DNA from 3 places in the Paenarthrobacter sp. NPDC091669 genome. Region 3 is predicted to be linked to each of the others. Evidence: riboswitches for the same ligand, from Rfam matches in the RefSeq annotation. Region 3 holds a riboswitch; each other region holds the start of a gene.
The links. A riboswitch is a leader RNA that binds a small molecule or an ion and turns the genes downstream of it on or off. The one in region 3 is predicted to bind S-adenosylmethionine.
Positions count from the first base shown of each region.

Region 1: it holds a riboswitch for S-adenosylmethionine, as region 3 does, so the genes downstream of both, ACIQLI_RS10480 (aminotransferase class V-fold PLP-dependent enzyme) here and ACIQLI_RS15865 (hypothetical protein) in region 3, are expected to answer to the same signal.
Region 2: it holds a riboswitch for S-adenosylmethionine, as region 3 does, so the genes downstream of both, ACIQLI_RS19455 (homoserine O-acetyltransferase) here and ACIQLI_RS15865 (hypothetical protein) in region 3, are expected to answer to the same signal.

Region 1 is NZ_JBIVTK010000005.1:168,915-173,232, forward strand. It holds gene ACIQLI_RS10475 (class I SAM-dependent methyltransferase) at 1-348, opposite strand, end outside; gene ACIQLI_RS10480 (aminotransferase class V-fold PLP-dependent enzyme) at 422-1,831, opposite strand; SAM riboswitch class IV at 1,864-1,977, opposite strand; gene hisN (histidinol-phosphatase) at 2,163-2,975, opposite strand; gene ACIQLI_RS10490 (ribosome small subunit-dependent GTPase A) at 3,030-4,145, opposite strand; gene aroA (3-phosphoshikimate 1-carboxyvinyltransferase) at 4,148-4,318, opposite strand, start outside.
Region 2 is NZ_JBIVTK010000013.1:81,530-85,847, forward strand. It holds gene ACIQLI_RS19445 (VOC family protein) at 1-635, opposite strand, end outside; gene ACIQLI_RS19450 (bifunctional o-acetylhomoserine/o-acetylserine sulfhydrylase) at 837-2,177, shown strand; SAM riboswitch class IV at 2,364-2,480, shown strand; gene ACIQLI_RS19455 (homoserine O-acetyltransferase) at 2,496-3,617, shown strand; gene ACIQLI_RS19460 (hypothetical protein) at 3,657-4,097, opposite strand; gene ACIQLI_RS19465 (winged helix DNA-binding domain-containing protein) at 4,174-4,318, opposite strand, start outside.
Region 3 is NZ_JBIVTK010000009.1:75,217-79,534, forward strand. It holds gene ACIQLI_RS15855 (cupin domain-containing protein) at 1-354, opposite strand, end outside; gene ACIQLI_RS15860 (sodium:solute symporter) at 621-2,156, shown strand; SAM riboswitch class IV at 2,355-2,474, shown strand; gene ACIQLI_RS15865 (hypothetical protein) at 2,491-2,790, shown strand; gene ACIQLI_RS15870 (hypothetical protein) at 2,787-2,978, opposite strand; gene ACIQLI_RS15875 (VIT1/CCC1 transporter family protein) at 3,212-4,318, shown strand, end outside.

The DNA of each region.
Region 1 (4,318 bases), on a different contig from region 3:
TGCTTCAGCCGTTCCCTGCAGCGCGATGACGTGCGGGTGCGACTTGCGCAGTTGCTCCAGCATGTCGGCGGAAGGGTCGACGGCGGCAACGTCCAGTCCGCGCTCCACGAGGAGGGCCGTGAACTTGCCAGTCCCCGCTCCGAGATCCGCAGCAGCCGTGGCCCCTTGGGGAACAAGCCACTCCACGGAGTCCAAGGGATAGCCCGGCCGAACGCGATCGTAGTGCTCTCCACCGTCCTGAAAGCTCTGGCCGAACTCATTCCGCCGGTCGGCGTGGAGCTTGGGACCTCGTGGTCCGGCAGGTCCGGGAACGCCCGGCTGTCCGCTGGAGGCGGCCGGAGAAGGCAATGCCACCAAAAACTCCTTCACAGGGTCGCCAAAAGATACCCTACGAATTTACCGCAGCCGAGGTAGAGAGCGCTTAGTCAACAGTGCAGGGAGCAGCACCTGCAGTGCCGGGTGTATTGGGAGCCCACTCCGGGTAGGTCCGGTGGTCGTTGGCAGGCACCCAGCGGCCCTCATCCACCACGTAGTCCCAACCCAACCCGTTGCGCTTAAGCCCTTCGATGCCTGCGAGCAGCCTCGTGGCGTCCTCCAACCGGGAGCCCACGCCAAAGCTGGCACGCAAGGAGCCGGAGGGAAGTCCGAGTCGCTTGAGCAGTGGGTGGGCGCAGAAGCGTCCATCACGGAGGCCAACTCCGTGCTCGGCGGCCAGATAGGCGGCCACCAATCCGGCGTCGAATCCTTCCACGGAGAAGTTGACCACACCGATGGTGTCGTCGGAGTCAGTGAAGATCTGGTGCACAGTCACGCCATCAATGGCCTCCAAGCCGTCCACCAAGTAGGTGCGGATGGCGGCTTCGTGGGCGTGCCACGCGTCCTGGTCCAGCCCGGCGAGGACCTGCGTGGCGCGGGCGAGGGTTGCGGCACCCAGGACATTGGGGGACCCGCCTTCGTGGCGGGCAGGGCCCGTTGCCCAGCTCACCGAGTCCAGGCGGGCTTCACGGACTGCGCCGCCACCAGCCAGGTGGGGGGTCCCGGCGTCGAGCCAGTCGGGGCGGCCCACTACAACGCCTGAGCCGAAGGGGGCATACAGCTTGTGACCGGAGAACACCACGTAGTCAACGTCGGACTCCGCGATGTTGATCCGGCGGTGGGGTGCCAACTGGGCGGCATCCACAACGATCCTGGCGCCGTATTCGTGTGCGAGTGCAGCGAGTTCGGCGATCGGCAGGATTTCACCTGTCACATTGGAGGCGCCGGTGACGGCGAGCAGGCTGACCCCGCCTTGGGCCAATTCGTCACGAAGCTTGTCCACCGTGGCGGTCAACGTGGAGGCCGCCACGACACTGCGGTGCGGGACACCCTGCCAGGGAAGAAGGTTGGCGTGGTGTTCGATGTCCAGATACAGGACTTCCCCGGAGAAACGGCCGTCGATCTGCGGAAGGCAACCGGCCAGGAGATTCAGGGAGTCTGTGGTGTTTCGCGTAAAAATCACGGAATCGTCAGGACGCCCACCGACGAACTCACGGACAATGTTGCGCGAGTTCTCGTAGACCGACGTGCTGATCTGGGACGCAAAGCCCGCACCGCGGTGAACGCTGGCGTAGTAAGGCAGGACCTCGTTGAGGTAGGCCGAGACGATGGTCAGGGCCGGAGCCGATGCACCGTAGTCCAGATTGGCATAGCGGACGTGGCCGCCCTGGATCAGCGGTGCCTGCAGCTCAGCGCCCGTGACGGCGGCGAGTGGCCGTGTTGCTTCAGCTGCCTGTGACGGCGCTTCACCCGCGAAAGACGGAATGATGTTTGAGTCGAACGTGACTGTGCTCATGGGACCTCACTCAAGAGGGACCCCCATAGGGGGATCCGCGCTTGCCGCATCCGTTCCGGACCGGCCGGGTCGTCACCCGGGGCACCCCGCCGCGAATGGAGGGTTGCCGGCCAGCAAACCGGGGTTTAGCGCTGGCACTCGTGACCTGTAAAAAAGGTTAGGGCACCTCCAGCGGCCCCTCCAAAGTCACTTCGCTTTGTTAAGCGCTTTGTTACGCGGGGTTGAAAATTGCCCGTTTGGCGAAGAAAAAACGGCGGACGCCTCCAAAAGGAGGCGTCCGCCGTCGAATATTCGCTGAAAAGCAGCTTCTGGGCCCTGAGGCAGACCTGCGCTACAGCAGGTCGTCCAGGCCTGGGTTGAGCCGTTTGAGGACTTCTGAGTGAAGGATGGAGTTGGTTGCCAGCGCGTTACCGCCGAACGGACCGTCGTCGCCTTCCAGGGAAGTGAAGCGGCCGCCGGCCTCCGTGACGATCGGGACGAGGGCTGCCATGTCGTACAGGTTCAGCTCAGGCTCGCACGCGATGTCCACTGCGCCCTCGGCCACCAGGCAGTATGACCAGAAATCGCCGTAGGCCCGGGTGCGCCACACATCCTCGGTGAGCCCCAGGAACTCGTCCAGGTTCCCGCGTTCCTTCCACCCGGACAGGCTCGAGTAGGACAAGGAGGCATCGGACAAGCGGGAAACGTTGGAGACCTTCAAACGGGTGGCCGCAGCAAGGGACCGGCCCATGTAGGCACCCATGTCCTTGGCAGCCCACCAGCGTTTTCCCAAGGCGGGTGCACTGACGACACCCACCACGGGTTCACCCTCATCAACCAAGGCAATCAAAGTTGCCCACACCGGTACGCCCCGGACGAAGTTCTTGGTCCCATCGATGGGATCAATGATCCAACGGCGTGAGCCGTGTCCGCTGCTGCCAAACTCCTCGCCCAGGACAGCATCCCGGGGGCGGGACCGGGAGAGCTGACCCCGGATGGCTTCCTCCGCTGCTTTGTCGGCGTCGGTGACAGGTGTGAGGTCTGGCTTGGTTTCGATCTTCAGGTCCAGGGCTTTGAAGCGGTCCATGGTCTGGGCATCGACAGAATCAGCGAGGACGTGGGCAAGGCGCAGGTCATCGTTGTAGGTGGAAACGGGATGGGTCATGCCACCAAACTATCCTGAAACGTTCGCTGCAGCGGGGACGTGAAGCCGCAACGATCAGTTGACGGTGCCCAGTTCCTTGGTCTCTTTTGCTTCCAACCGGGGATCGGCACCGAGCAACCGGCGCAATGAGGCCAACCGCGCTGCTCCTGAAGGTCCTGCATGGCCGTCGTTCACCCACGGATCCAGTCCGCAGTTGATGGCCGTGGCGTCGTGCTTGCAGCCCCGCTCACAGGCTTCCGTTCCGGGCTCAAGATCCGGGAAGGAGTGCAGAATCCGGTCCGGGTCCACATGGGCGAGGCCAAAGGACCGGATGCCCGGGGTATCGATGATCCAGCTGCCGGCCGGGGCATCGGCGAGTTTCAGGGCCAAAGCGGAGGAGGACGTGTGCCGTCCACGGCCTGTCACAGCGTTAACGCCGCCGGTGGCCCTCTCCGCCCCTGTCAGGGCATTGACCATGGTGGACTTGCCCACGCCCGAGTGGCCGAGCATCACAGTGACCTTGCCGCCGAGGTGGGAGCGCAGCTGGGCTACGGCGTCCCGGTCCAACCGTGCGGACAGGCCATCATCGGAGCGGGCGTCGATGCCGCCTGCTTCTGAGTCCGCTGTGCGGCTGATGATCACGGGGAAATCCAGGCTGAGGTAGTTGGCAAGCAATTCCGCCGGATCCTTGACGTCCGCCTTGGTGATGAGCAGCAACGGCTCAATGCCGGCGTCGTAAGCTGCCACCAAGGCGCGGTCGATGAATCCGGTGCGTGGTTCAGGGTTGGCCGCTGCAACAACAATGACCAACTGATGGGCGTTGGCCACTACCACGCGTTCGATGGGGTCGGTGTCGTCCGCGCTGCGTCGCAGGAGGGTTCGTCGTTCTTCCACCCGGACCAGCCGTGCCAGGGTGTCCGGAGAGCCGGAGACGTCCCCCACCAAAGCGACGAAGTCCCCGGGTACTACCGGGTTGCGCCGGAGTTCGCGGGCCCGCGCTGCGATGACGACGCGTGCGTTCGCGGAATCCTCGTCCACAATCGCCCTGTACCGTCCGCGGTCAACGGTGATGATCCGGCCGATAACGGCGTCGTCGTGGCTGGGCCTGTCCTTGGTCCGCGGCCTGGAACCTTTTTTGTTGGGGCGGATCCGGACGTCGGATTCATCCCAGGAGCGTGCATCACGGCCCATGGTCAGTTTTTTACCCCATCCGTGCTGGAGATGGTCCCCACCATTCGGGCCCACATTTCCGGGAACTCCGGCATGGTCTTGGAGGTGGTGGCGATGTCTTCCACCTCGACGCCTTCCACGGCGAGGCCCAGAATGGCGCCGGCAGTGGCCATGCGGTGGTCGGCGTAGCTGTG
Region 2 (4,318 bases), on a different contig from region 3:
ATGGTGACGGCTCCGGAGGCGGTTTCGAAAGTTACTGACATGATTCCCGGAGTGCCGTGCGGTGCCATCCACTGGACAGCGACGTCCTCAAGCGGCTTTTCCACCGGTTCTCCGAGCCATTCTGTGACGCGTTCCGCCGAGCCCGCAATGGTGAGGCTGGACATCTTGACGTCGCTTTCGTAGATCCTGGACGGGTGCAGTGAGGGGTCGCCCTCCCACTTGAGCAGGTACGGGACCTGGGGGTCTGCGATCAAGCCCAGGATGCCGATCTGCTGCCACACCAGTTCGCGGCCGTCAGGGAACTTGCGGTTGCCCGGAACAGCGGAGCGGCCAAGGCGGTCCTCGAACGGTGCCAGGTCGTCAACAGCGACGCACCAGCCCATCCAGCCACCACCGGCGGCCGAGCGGGCACGAACTGCCTGGCCAAAAGGCGCTTTGTCGGAAGCGGGGTGGTCCAGGACCTCCACCACTTCCAGGTACTTGTTATCCGCAAGGGGAATGATCATGTTCCGGGTACCGAAGCGCGGGTGCACTCCGCCCCGGACAGCGTCCACTCCCAGTGCCGCGGAAATTCGTTCGGTAGTGGCCAGAAGGCCATCTCGTTCACAGGCGTAAGAGACGTGATCCATGCGCATGGCTTCATCTTGGCACTTTGTGATCGGGGTCTCAGCTAAGTCAAGCCTAACTAAGGTGGGATGTGTATAACCGGTGCCCGCAGGCGTCATGCAGGGACGCGAAAAGACCGAAAGATTCCACCGGCGTCACAAAGCTGTCTTAGGCTCCGGACACTTCCTAGACTGGCCCCAGCTCACACGCAGCACGTTTCCACAGAACCCATGCGCCACGAACAGGAGAACTCCATGTCCCAAGGATGGTCTTTCGAAACCCGCCAGATCCACGCAGGTCAGGAGCCCGACTCCGCGACGGGAGCACGGGCACTGCCGATCTACCAGACCACGTCCTTCGTGTTCCCCAGTGCCGAGAGCGCAGCCAACCGGTTTGCCCTGGCCGAGCTCGCACCCATCTACACCCGGATCGGCAACCCGACACAGGATGCCGTGGAGCAGCGGATCGCGAGCCTCGAGGGCGGCTTGGGCGCCCTTCTGCTGAGCTCAGGCCAGGCGGCGGAAACCTTCGCGATCCTCAACATCGCTGAGGCCGGCGACCACATCGTGGCGAGCCCCAGCCTGTACGGCGGTACCTACAACCTGTTGGCACATACCCTGAAGAAATTCGGCATCTCGGTGACCTTCGTGGAGGACCCGGACAACCTGGACCAGTGGCGTGACGCCGTCCAGCCGAATACCAAACTGTTCTTCGGCGAGGTTGTTTCCAATCCGCGCCAGGACGTACTGGACATTGAGGGCGTCGCCCGCGCCGCCCACGAAGCCGGCGTGCCGCTCATCGTCGACAACACACTGTCCACTCCCTACCTCATCCGTCCCATCGAGTGGGGCGCCGACATCGTGGTCCACTCCGCTACCAAGTACCTGGGTGGCCACGGTTCTGCCATCGCCGGCGTGATTGTGGACTCAGGCAACTTCGACTTCGGCAAGGACCCGGAGCGCTTCCCGGGCTTCAATACCCCCGACCCGAGCTACAACGGACTGGTGTACGCCCGCGATCTTGGCAAGGACGGTGCACTTGGCGCCAACCTCTCCTACGTGCTGAAGGCCCGGGTCCAGCTTCTTCGCGACCTCGGTTCCGCTGTGTCCCCGTTCAACGCCTTCCTGATCGCCCAGGGGCTGGAGACGTTGAGCCTGCGCGTCGAACGTCACGTAGCCAACGCCACCAAGGTGGCCGAATGGCTGGAAGCCCACGACGACGTCGAATCGGTCGCCTATGCGGGCCTGCCGTCCAGCCCGTGGTACCACCGTGGCCGGAAATACGGCCCCCAGGGCACCGGCGCCATTGTTGCCTTCAACATCAAGGGCGGCGTTGAGGCGGGCAAGCGCTTCGTGGACGGACTGGAACTGCACTCGCATGTTGCCAACATCGGCGATGTCCGCTCGCTGGTCATCCACCCGGCGTCCACTACGCACAGCCAGCTGACGGTGGAGCAGCAGCTGGTGGCCGGCGTGAACCCCGGCTTGGTGCGCTTGTCCGTGGGGATTGAGCACGTGGATGACATTATCGCGGACCTCGAAGCAGGCTTCCGGGCCGCCAAGGGAGCCTGAACCCGGCCCTGAAAGCTGAAGGCGGGACCGCGCCTGACGCCTTTCCCGGAATGCCGCCCGGGCCGATGATTATTCGCCGGGCGGCATTCCGGAGTGCTGATTCGTGAACGAAATGGCCCTGAACCGTCACACTGTTGTCACATTCTTCGCCAGAACCGCCCTGCATTTCCTAGACTCTTCGTATTAGGTCATGAGTGCCAGCGCATAGCCCCGGCTTGCTGGCCGGCAACCCTCCTCCGCGGTGGGGTGCCCCGGGTGAAGACCTGGCCTGTTCGCACGCAAGGCGACGGGCAAGCGCGAGGTTAAGGTGTCAAAGGAATGACCATTACTGCTACAGCACTTCCAAAATCCGGGGAAGAAGACGGAACCGTCAAGTACGCCGCCATTGGGCCGCTGGACCTTGAAGCGGGAGGATTCCTGCCCGACGTCGTCCTCGCGTATGAGACCTGGGGGCAGCTGAACGCCGATGCCTCCAATGCCGTGCTCATCCAGCATGCCCTCACGGGCAGCACGCACGTTGCCCGGGGAGCCACGGACGAAGAAGGGTGGTGGGAGCAGCTGGTAGGCCCCGGTGCCACCATCGACACCAACAGGTTCTTTGTCGTCTCCATCAACATTGTGGGCGGCTGCTACGGCAGCACCGGACCGTCCTCAGAGGCGCCGGACGGCCGTCCCTGGGGCTCCCGGTTCCCCCTGGTCACCCTGCGCGACAGCACCGAGGCCGAGGCGCGCCTGGCCGAAGCCCTGGGAATCGAGGCCTGGCATGCCGTGTTGGGCGGTTCGATGGGCGGCGCGCGCGCGTTGGAATGGGCAGCGACCTTCCCGGAGCGGGTGAAACGCTGCGCCGTGATATCCGTGGGTGCCTACAGCACGGCGGAGCAGATCGCCTTTGCGCAGGCCCAAACTTTGGCCATCCGCCAGGACCCGAACTTCAACAATGGCGACTACTACGGTGGCACCGCCCCTGAACACGGACTCGCGTTGGCCCGGCGCATCGCCCACATCACCTACCGCTCTGCGCTGGAATTGGATTTCCGCTTCGGCCGGGAAGCCCAGCACCAAGAGAAACCACTGGCCGCTGCGGTCCTGGGGGAGCGTGGCCGCTATCAGGTGGAGAGCTACCTGGACCATCAGGGAACAAAGCTCGTCCGACGATTTGACGCCAACAGCTACATCGCCATCACCGAGGCCCTGATGTCCCACGACGTCGCACGTGGCCGTGGATCGCTGGAGGCCGCATTGTCGCGTACCACTGCGGAGTTCTTCGTCGCGGCGGTTGACAGCGACAGATTGTATTTCCCGGCGCAATCACGGGAACTGGCGGAAGCCCTGCCGGGTGATGTTCCGGTTCACGTCATTGAAGCGCCGATCGGCCACGACGGGTTCCTGACGGAAATCGGCCAGCTCTCAGCGCAACTCCGCGGAGCCTTCTTCGCCTAGGTTGAGCGTCGGCTGCAAAGCGCCGGGTCGGCCGTCAGCCTAGCCGTTCATGATGTCGCCGCGCTGCTTCATGTAATCCTCCATGGCGATCTCCCCGTTGCTGAACTTCGCGTCCAGCTCGGCCAGCTTGCGGGCACGGAAGCCTTGCGGCTCCGAACCGTTGGTGGCCGGGAAGGGCGTGGGGGATGAAGGGTTCGACGGCGGCCCGGACTGCGGTGCGTCATCCACAGGGCGGATGACGGTGGGCCCGGATGGGTAGCCCGGGTAGCCCTGCGAGGGGTAGTTCTGCTGCCCCCGGTAATCCTGCTGAGGGTAGTCCTGCTGTGCCGGATAGCCGGGGCCGGGCAGGTTCTGTGGCGGGTAGCCGGGGCCGCGGAAGTTCTCGTTCTGGATCCGACGCGCGCGGGAACGGTTGTACATGCGGATCCCGAGCGGAATCAGCCACGAGCAGACGATGATCCAGAAGATCAGATTGTTCACAGTGCAGGCCTCCTAGGTCTTATCCCAGCTTAGACCGGTCGTACGGCGGGAACTCCGGGCGCCTTCAGTGAACCTTTCAGAGGAGCCTGGTCTCCATGCCCAGGAACCGCCCATATCGTTCCACTTCAGCGTCCAGGGCCATCTGTTCGGCAGGGCTTGCGGGCCGGTTCATGCGGACATCCAGTTGGCAGGCTCCGCCGGAAAATCCATGGCGCCACCAT
Region 3 (4,318 bases):
CTCTATGGTGGCCTGCAAAATCTGGAGGCGGCGCTCGGAGCGGGCAGTCAGCAACCGCTCCACGATGCCCTGGCCACCCAGGGAGATGCGGGGGCCGTCGTCGCGCTTGGTCAGGTGCGTCTCCGGGGCGGCGAACAAGTCACCCACAGAGACCGACAACACCTGGCACAGGGTGACCAAAGAAGCGACCGACGGCGATGTCAGGTCACGCTCCACGCGGCTGAGGAAGCCCTTGGTCAGCCCGGTGGCATCAGCCACTTGCTCAATGGTGAGGCGCTGCGCCTGCCGGGCTGCGCGGATTCTGGAACCGATGGCAACGGGAACATTGCTCGGTTCAACGGGGAGAGCCTTCATTCACGAACCTTTCAGGCCTGTCATGTGGCCCTGTCATTGGAGCAATAGTAGCCGGGAGACGGGCCAACAGGACCAGAATCGACGGAACCATGACCAAAGCATCTTGACTGTTACTCCGATCACAACATATCCTCATAGGCAACAAGTGTTGTCTGTGAGGCACACAACACTTCCCCAATCTCCAACCATCAGCACAGAGACTTCGACGCTTCGCAGGAGTATCGTCGGAAACCCCAACCTCCGTGCATCAGCTCCAAGGACCGTTCATGGAATCTTCGGCTATTAACATCGCAATCGTGGTGGTGTACCTGCTCGCCATGCTGGCATTCGGCTGGTGGGGCAAGTCCCGCACCAAGAACAACAGCGACTTCCTGGTGGCCGGCCGCCGCCTGGGACCGTTCCTTTACACCGGCACCATGGCAGCTGTGGTCCTCGGTGGCGCATCCACCGTGGGCGGCGTCGGACTCGGCTACAAGTTCGGCATCTCCGGCATGTGGCTGGTGGTAGCCATCGGCGCAGGCGTGCTGCTTCTCAGCCTCCTGTTCGCCGGCACCATCCAGCGCCTGAAGATCTACACGGTCTCCCAGATGCTGAGCCTTCGCTACGGCAGCAGGGCCACGCAGACCTCAGGCATCGTCATGCTGGCCTACACGCTCATGCTCTGCGCTACTTCCACCGGCGCCTACGCCACCATCTTCGTGGTGCTCTTCGACTGGGAACGCTGGCTTGCCATCGCCGTTGGCGGCGCGATCGTCCTGGTTTACTCCACCATTGGCGGCATGTGGTCCATCACCCTGGCCGACCAGGTCCAGTTCATCATCAAAACCGTCGGCATCTTCTTCCTGATGCTCCCGTTCGTCCTGAACGCTGCCGGCGGCATGGACGGCATCCGTGAGCGCCTCGACGACACCTTCTTCCAGATCGATGGAATCGGCGCCCAGACCATCATCACGTACTTCGTGGTCTACACACTGGGCCTCCTGATCGGCCAGGACATCTGGCAGCGTGTTTTCACTGCCAAGACCCCCACCGTTGCCCGTTGGGGCGGCGCCACGGCCGGTGTCTACTGCATTCTCTACGGCATCGCAGGCGCCGTGATCGGCTTGGCTGCCCGGGTGGCATTGCCGGACATCGATGTCACCAACCTCGGCAAGGACGTTGTGTACGCAGAGGTTGCAACCCACATCCTGCCCGTCGGCATCGGCGGCCTGGTCATGGCCGCGGCTGTTGCCGCCATGATGTCCACCGCTTCCGGCGCCCTGATTGCCGCAGCAACGGTGGCCCGCGCTGACGTTGTCCCGTTCGTGGCCAGCTGGTTCGGCAAGACCATCAACACCGATGACAGCGAAAACCCCGAACACGACGTCAAGGCCAACCGCTACTGGGTTCTTGGACTCGGCATCGTGGCAGTACTGATTTCCATGGCAGCCCAGGACGTGGTGATTGCCCTCACCATCGCCTACGACATCCTGGTGGGCGGCCTCCTGGTAGCAATTCTGGGCGGTTTGGTGTGGAAGCGCGGCACCGGCATCGCCGCTGCATGGTCCATGGCAGTGGGATCGGTGCTGACGTTGACCCTTCTGATCCTCTTCGCCCTGGGTGTCATTCCGAGCGCGGACGGCGTCTACGCCAACGAACCGATCTACTACGGTCTCGCCGCTTCGTTCGTCGCCTACGTCGTGATTTCACTGCTCACCCCGCCCACTGATCCCGCAGTCCGCGAGGCCTGGGACAAGCGCGTTGCCGGCGCCGTCTCCGAGGAACTCCCGCCTGAGGCCCACCCGGTCAGCAGCCACAAGTAACGCTGCAGCCAACAGCACAACAAAAGAGCAAAGTTCGACGGCGGCGCCTCCCCTTTCCGGGGCGGCGCCGCCGTTGTTGTGTGCCCGGGAAGAGGGCGTTGTGTGGCCCGCTTTGCGCCCTGAAACCTCGCCAAGGGACGCAGAGCAGGCCTCACAACGGGAGGTGGTGGGGGGAGCTGTGCGGTAAGGTGGTCCCAGCTTCAAGAGATGTGGTGCCAAGCTCCGACTGGCCACACACCAACCCCATGTTCACGGGTGGTTCGGATGAGGAAGCGGCCCGTCCCGGACCAGAGACAACCGAGCGGGCAAGAGCACTCCCCCAAGGAGCAGTCCCTTGCCGTACCAAGGCGATACCACCCCGGCCACCAGTACCCCGGCGCCAACAGCCAGCCACAGAGTCGTGGTGATTCCCGCCGTCGACCTCTTCCTGGGCACGGTGACCATCACTGCCAAGGCCGGAACCGGTCGGTTCGCGCATCCTGAACCGCACCTGATCGCGCAGGCGTTGGCCCAAGCGGTCCGGCCGACCCTCTGGTGTGGTGCGTCGAGAACCCTGACGGTGACGGTTGCCGCGGCCGGCAAACGCGCGGGTGTGCAGCAACACTACACACTCAGCCACGAGGAGCCCGCTTAGATTTCCTCGTCCTCCTCACGGAATTCCTCGGTTTCGTCGATGGGGACCACACGTTCGTCGTCCTCGGAGGCGTCCACTTCTTCCACCCAGGCCTCGTCCACTTCCTGGTCCTCGGCGTAGTCGTAGGCCGGATCCGACTCAATGGTGGTCCGTTCCGGATAGTTGGAGTGTGATTCGGTGGTGTTCATGGTGCAACCTCCGTCTCGTGGGCCGCTCAAAGCCCTGGTGAACGTGCGCGGGGTGGGCCCCCGCCCCTGTCCTTCCATCTGAGCACCGGGCCCGGCGAGGGTCAAGGACGCCCGGAAATTACGGTGCGCCGAACATTCCGATTGAGGAATACCAGCCAAAAAACCGCGAAGATAAGCGGTACAGTGGGGCGTGCAATGGGGCCGCAACTACCCCACCCAGCACAGGAGAGAAAGTGCAACAGCACCAGGAATCCCCCGGTTCGTCGAGCCCCGCTCCGGATCCCACCCCGGAATCGGCAGCCCCCGAAAACGTCGAAACGCAACCCGCGCCGCCTTCGCACGCCGATATCCGCCGATGGCGTCAGTACCTCGCCGATGAGCGCGCCGAGGCCGCCGTCTACCGCGAACTCGCCCAGAGGCGCGACGGCGAAGAACGCCAAATTTTGCTGGCCTTGGCCGAAGCCGAAGGCCGGCACGAGGCCCACTGGCTCAAGCTCCTGGGTGAGCACGCCGGAATGCCCAAGGCCGCGTCGACCCGCAGCCAGTTCCTGGGCTTCCTGGCCCGCAACTTCGGGTCCGTCTTTGTCCTGGCCCTGGCCCAACGAGCAGAAGGCCGCTCCCCCTACGGCACCGAACCCGCGGCAACACCGGCCATGGTGGCTGACGAACAGATCCACGAAGAGGTGGTCAGGGGACTGGCCACCCGTGGTCGGAACCGGCTTTCCGGTACCTTCCGTGCCGCAGTCTTCGGCGCCAACGACGGTTTGGTGAGCAACCTTTCGCTGGTCATGGGCATGGCCGCCACCGGCGTACCCAGTCCCGTGGTGCTGATGAGCGGTGTAGCAGGTCTTTTGGCCGGCGCATTGTCCATGGGCGCCGGCGAGTACGTCTCGGTCCGCTCCCAGCGGGAACTGCTCAACGCGACGCTGCCCACGCAGGCCACCCTCACAGCAGCACCGTCGTTGGACATCGAACACAACGAATTGGTGCTGGTGTACCTTGCACGGGGCATGACGCGCGAGGCCGCTGAGCATCGCGCCGCAGAGCGCATGGGCCTGTTCAGCTGCGACTGCGATCCCAGTCTCTCCTTGCAGCCTGAGAAACCTGCCACCGACGAGCACGAATCCGTCGGCTCGGCATGGGGCGCAGCGATGTCCAGCTTCTGCTTCTTCGCTTCCGGTGCCATCGTTCCCATCCTGCCGTTCATTTTCGGCATGACGGGATTTGCCGCCTTGATGGTGGCCGGTGTCCTGGTGGGCATCGCGCTCCTGGCGACCGGCGCCGTCGTGGGCTTGCTGTCCGGAACGTCGCCACTGAGCCGCGGGCTGCGCCAGCTCGCG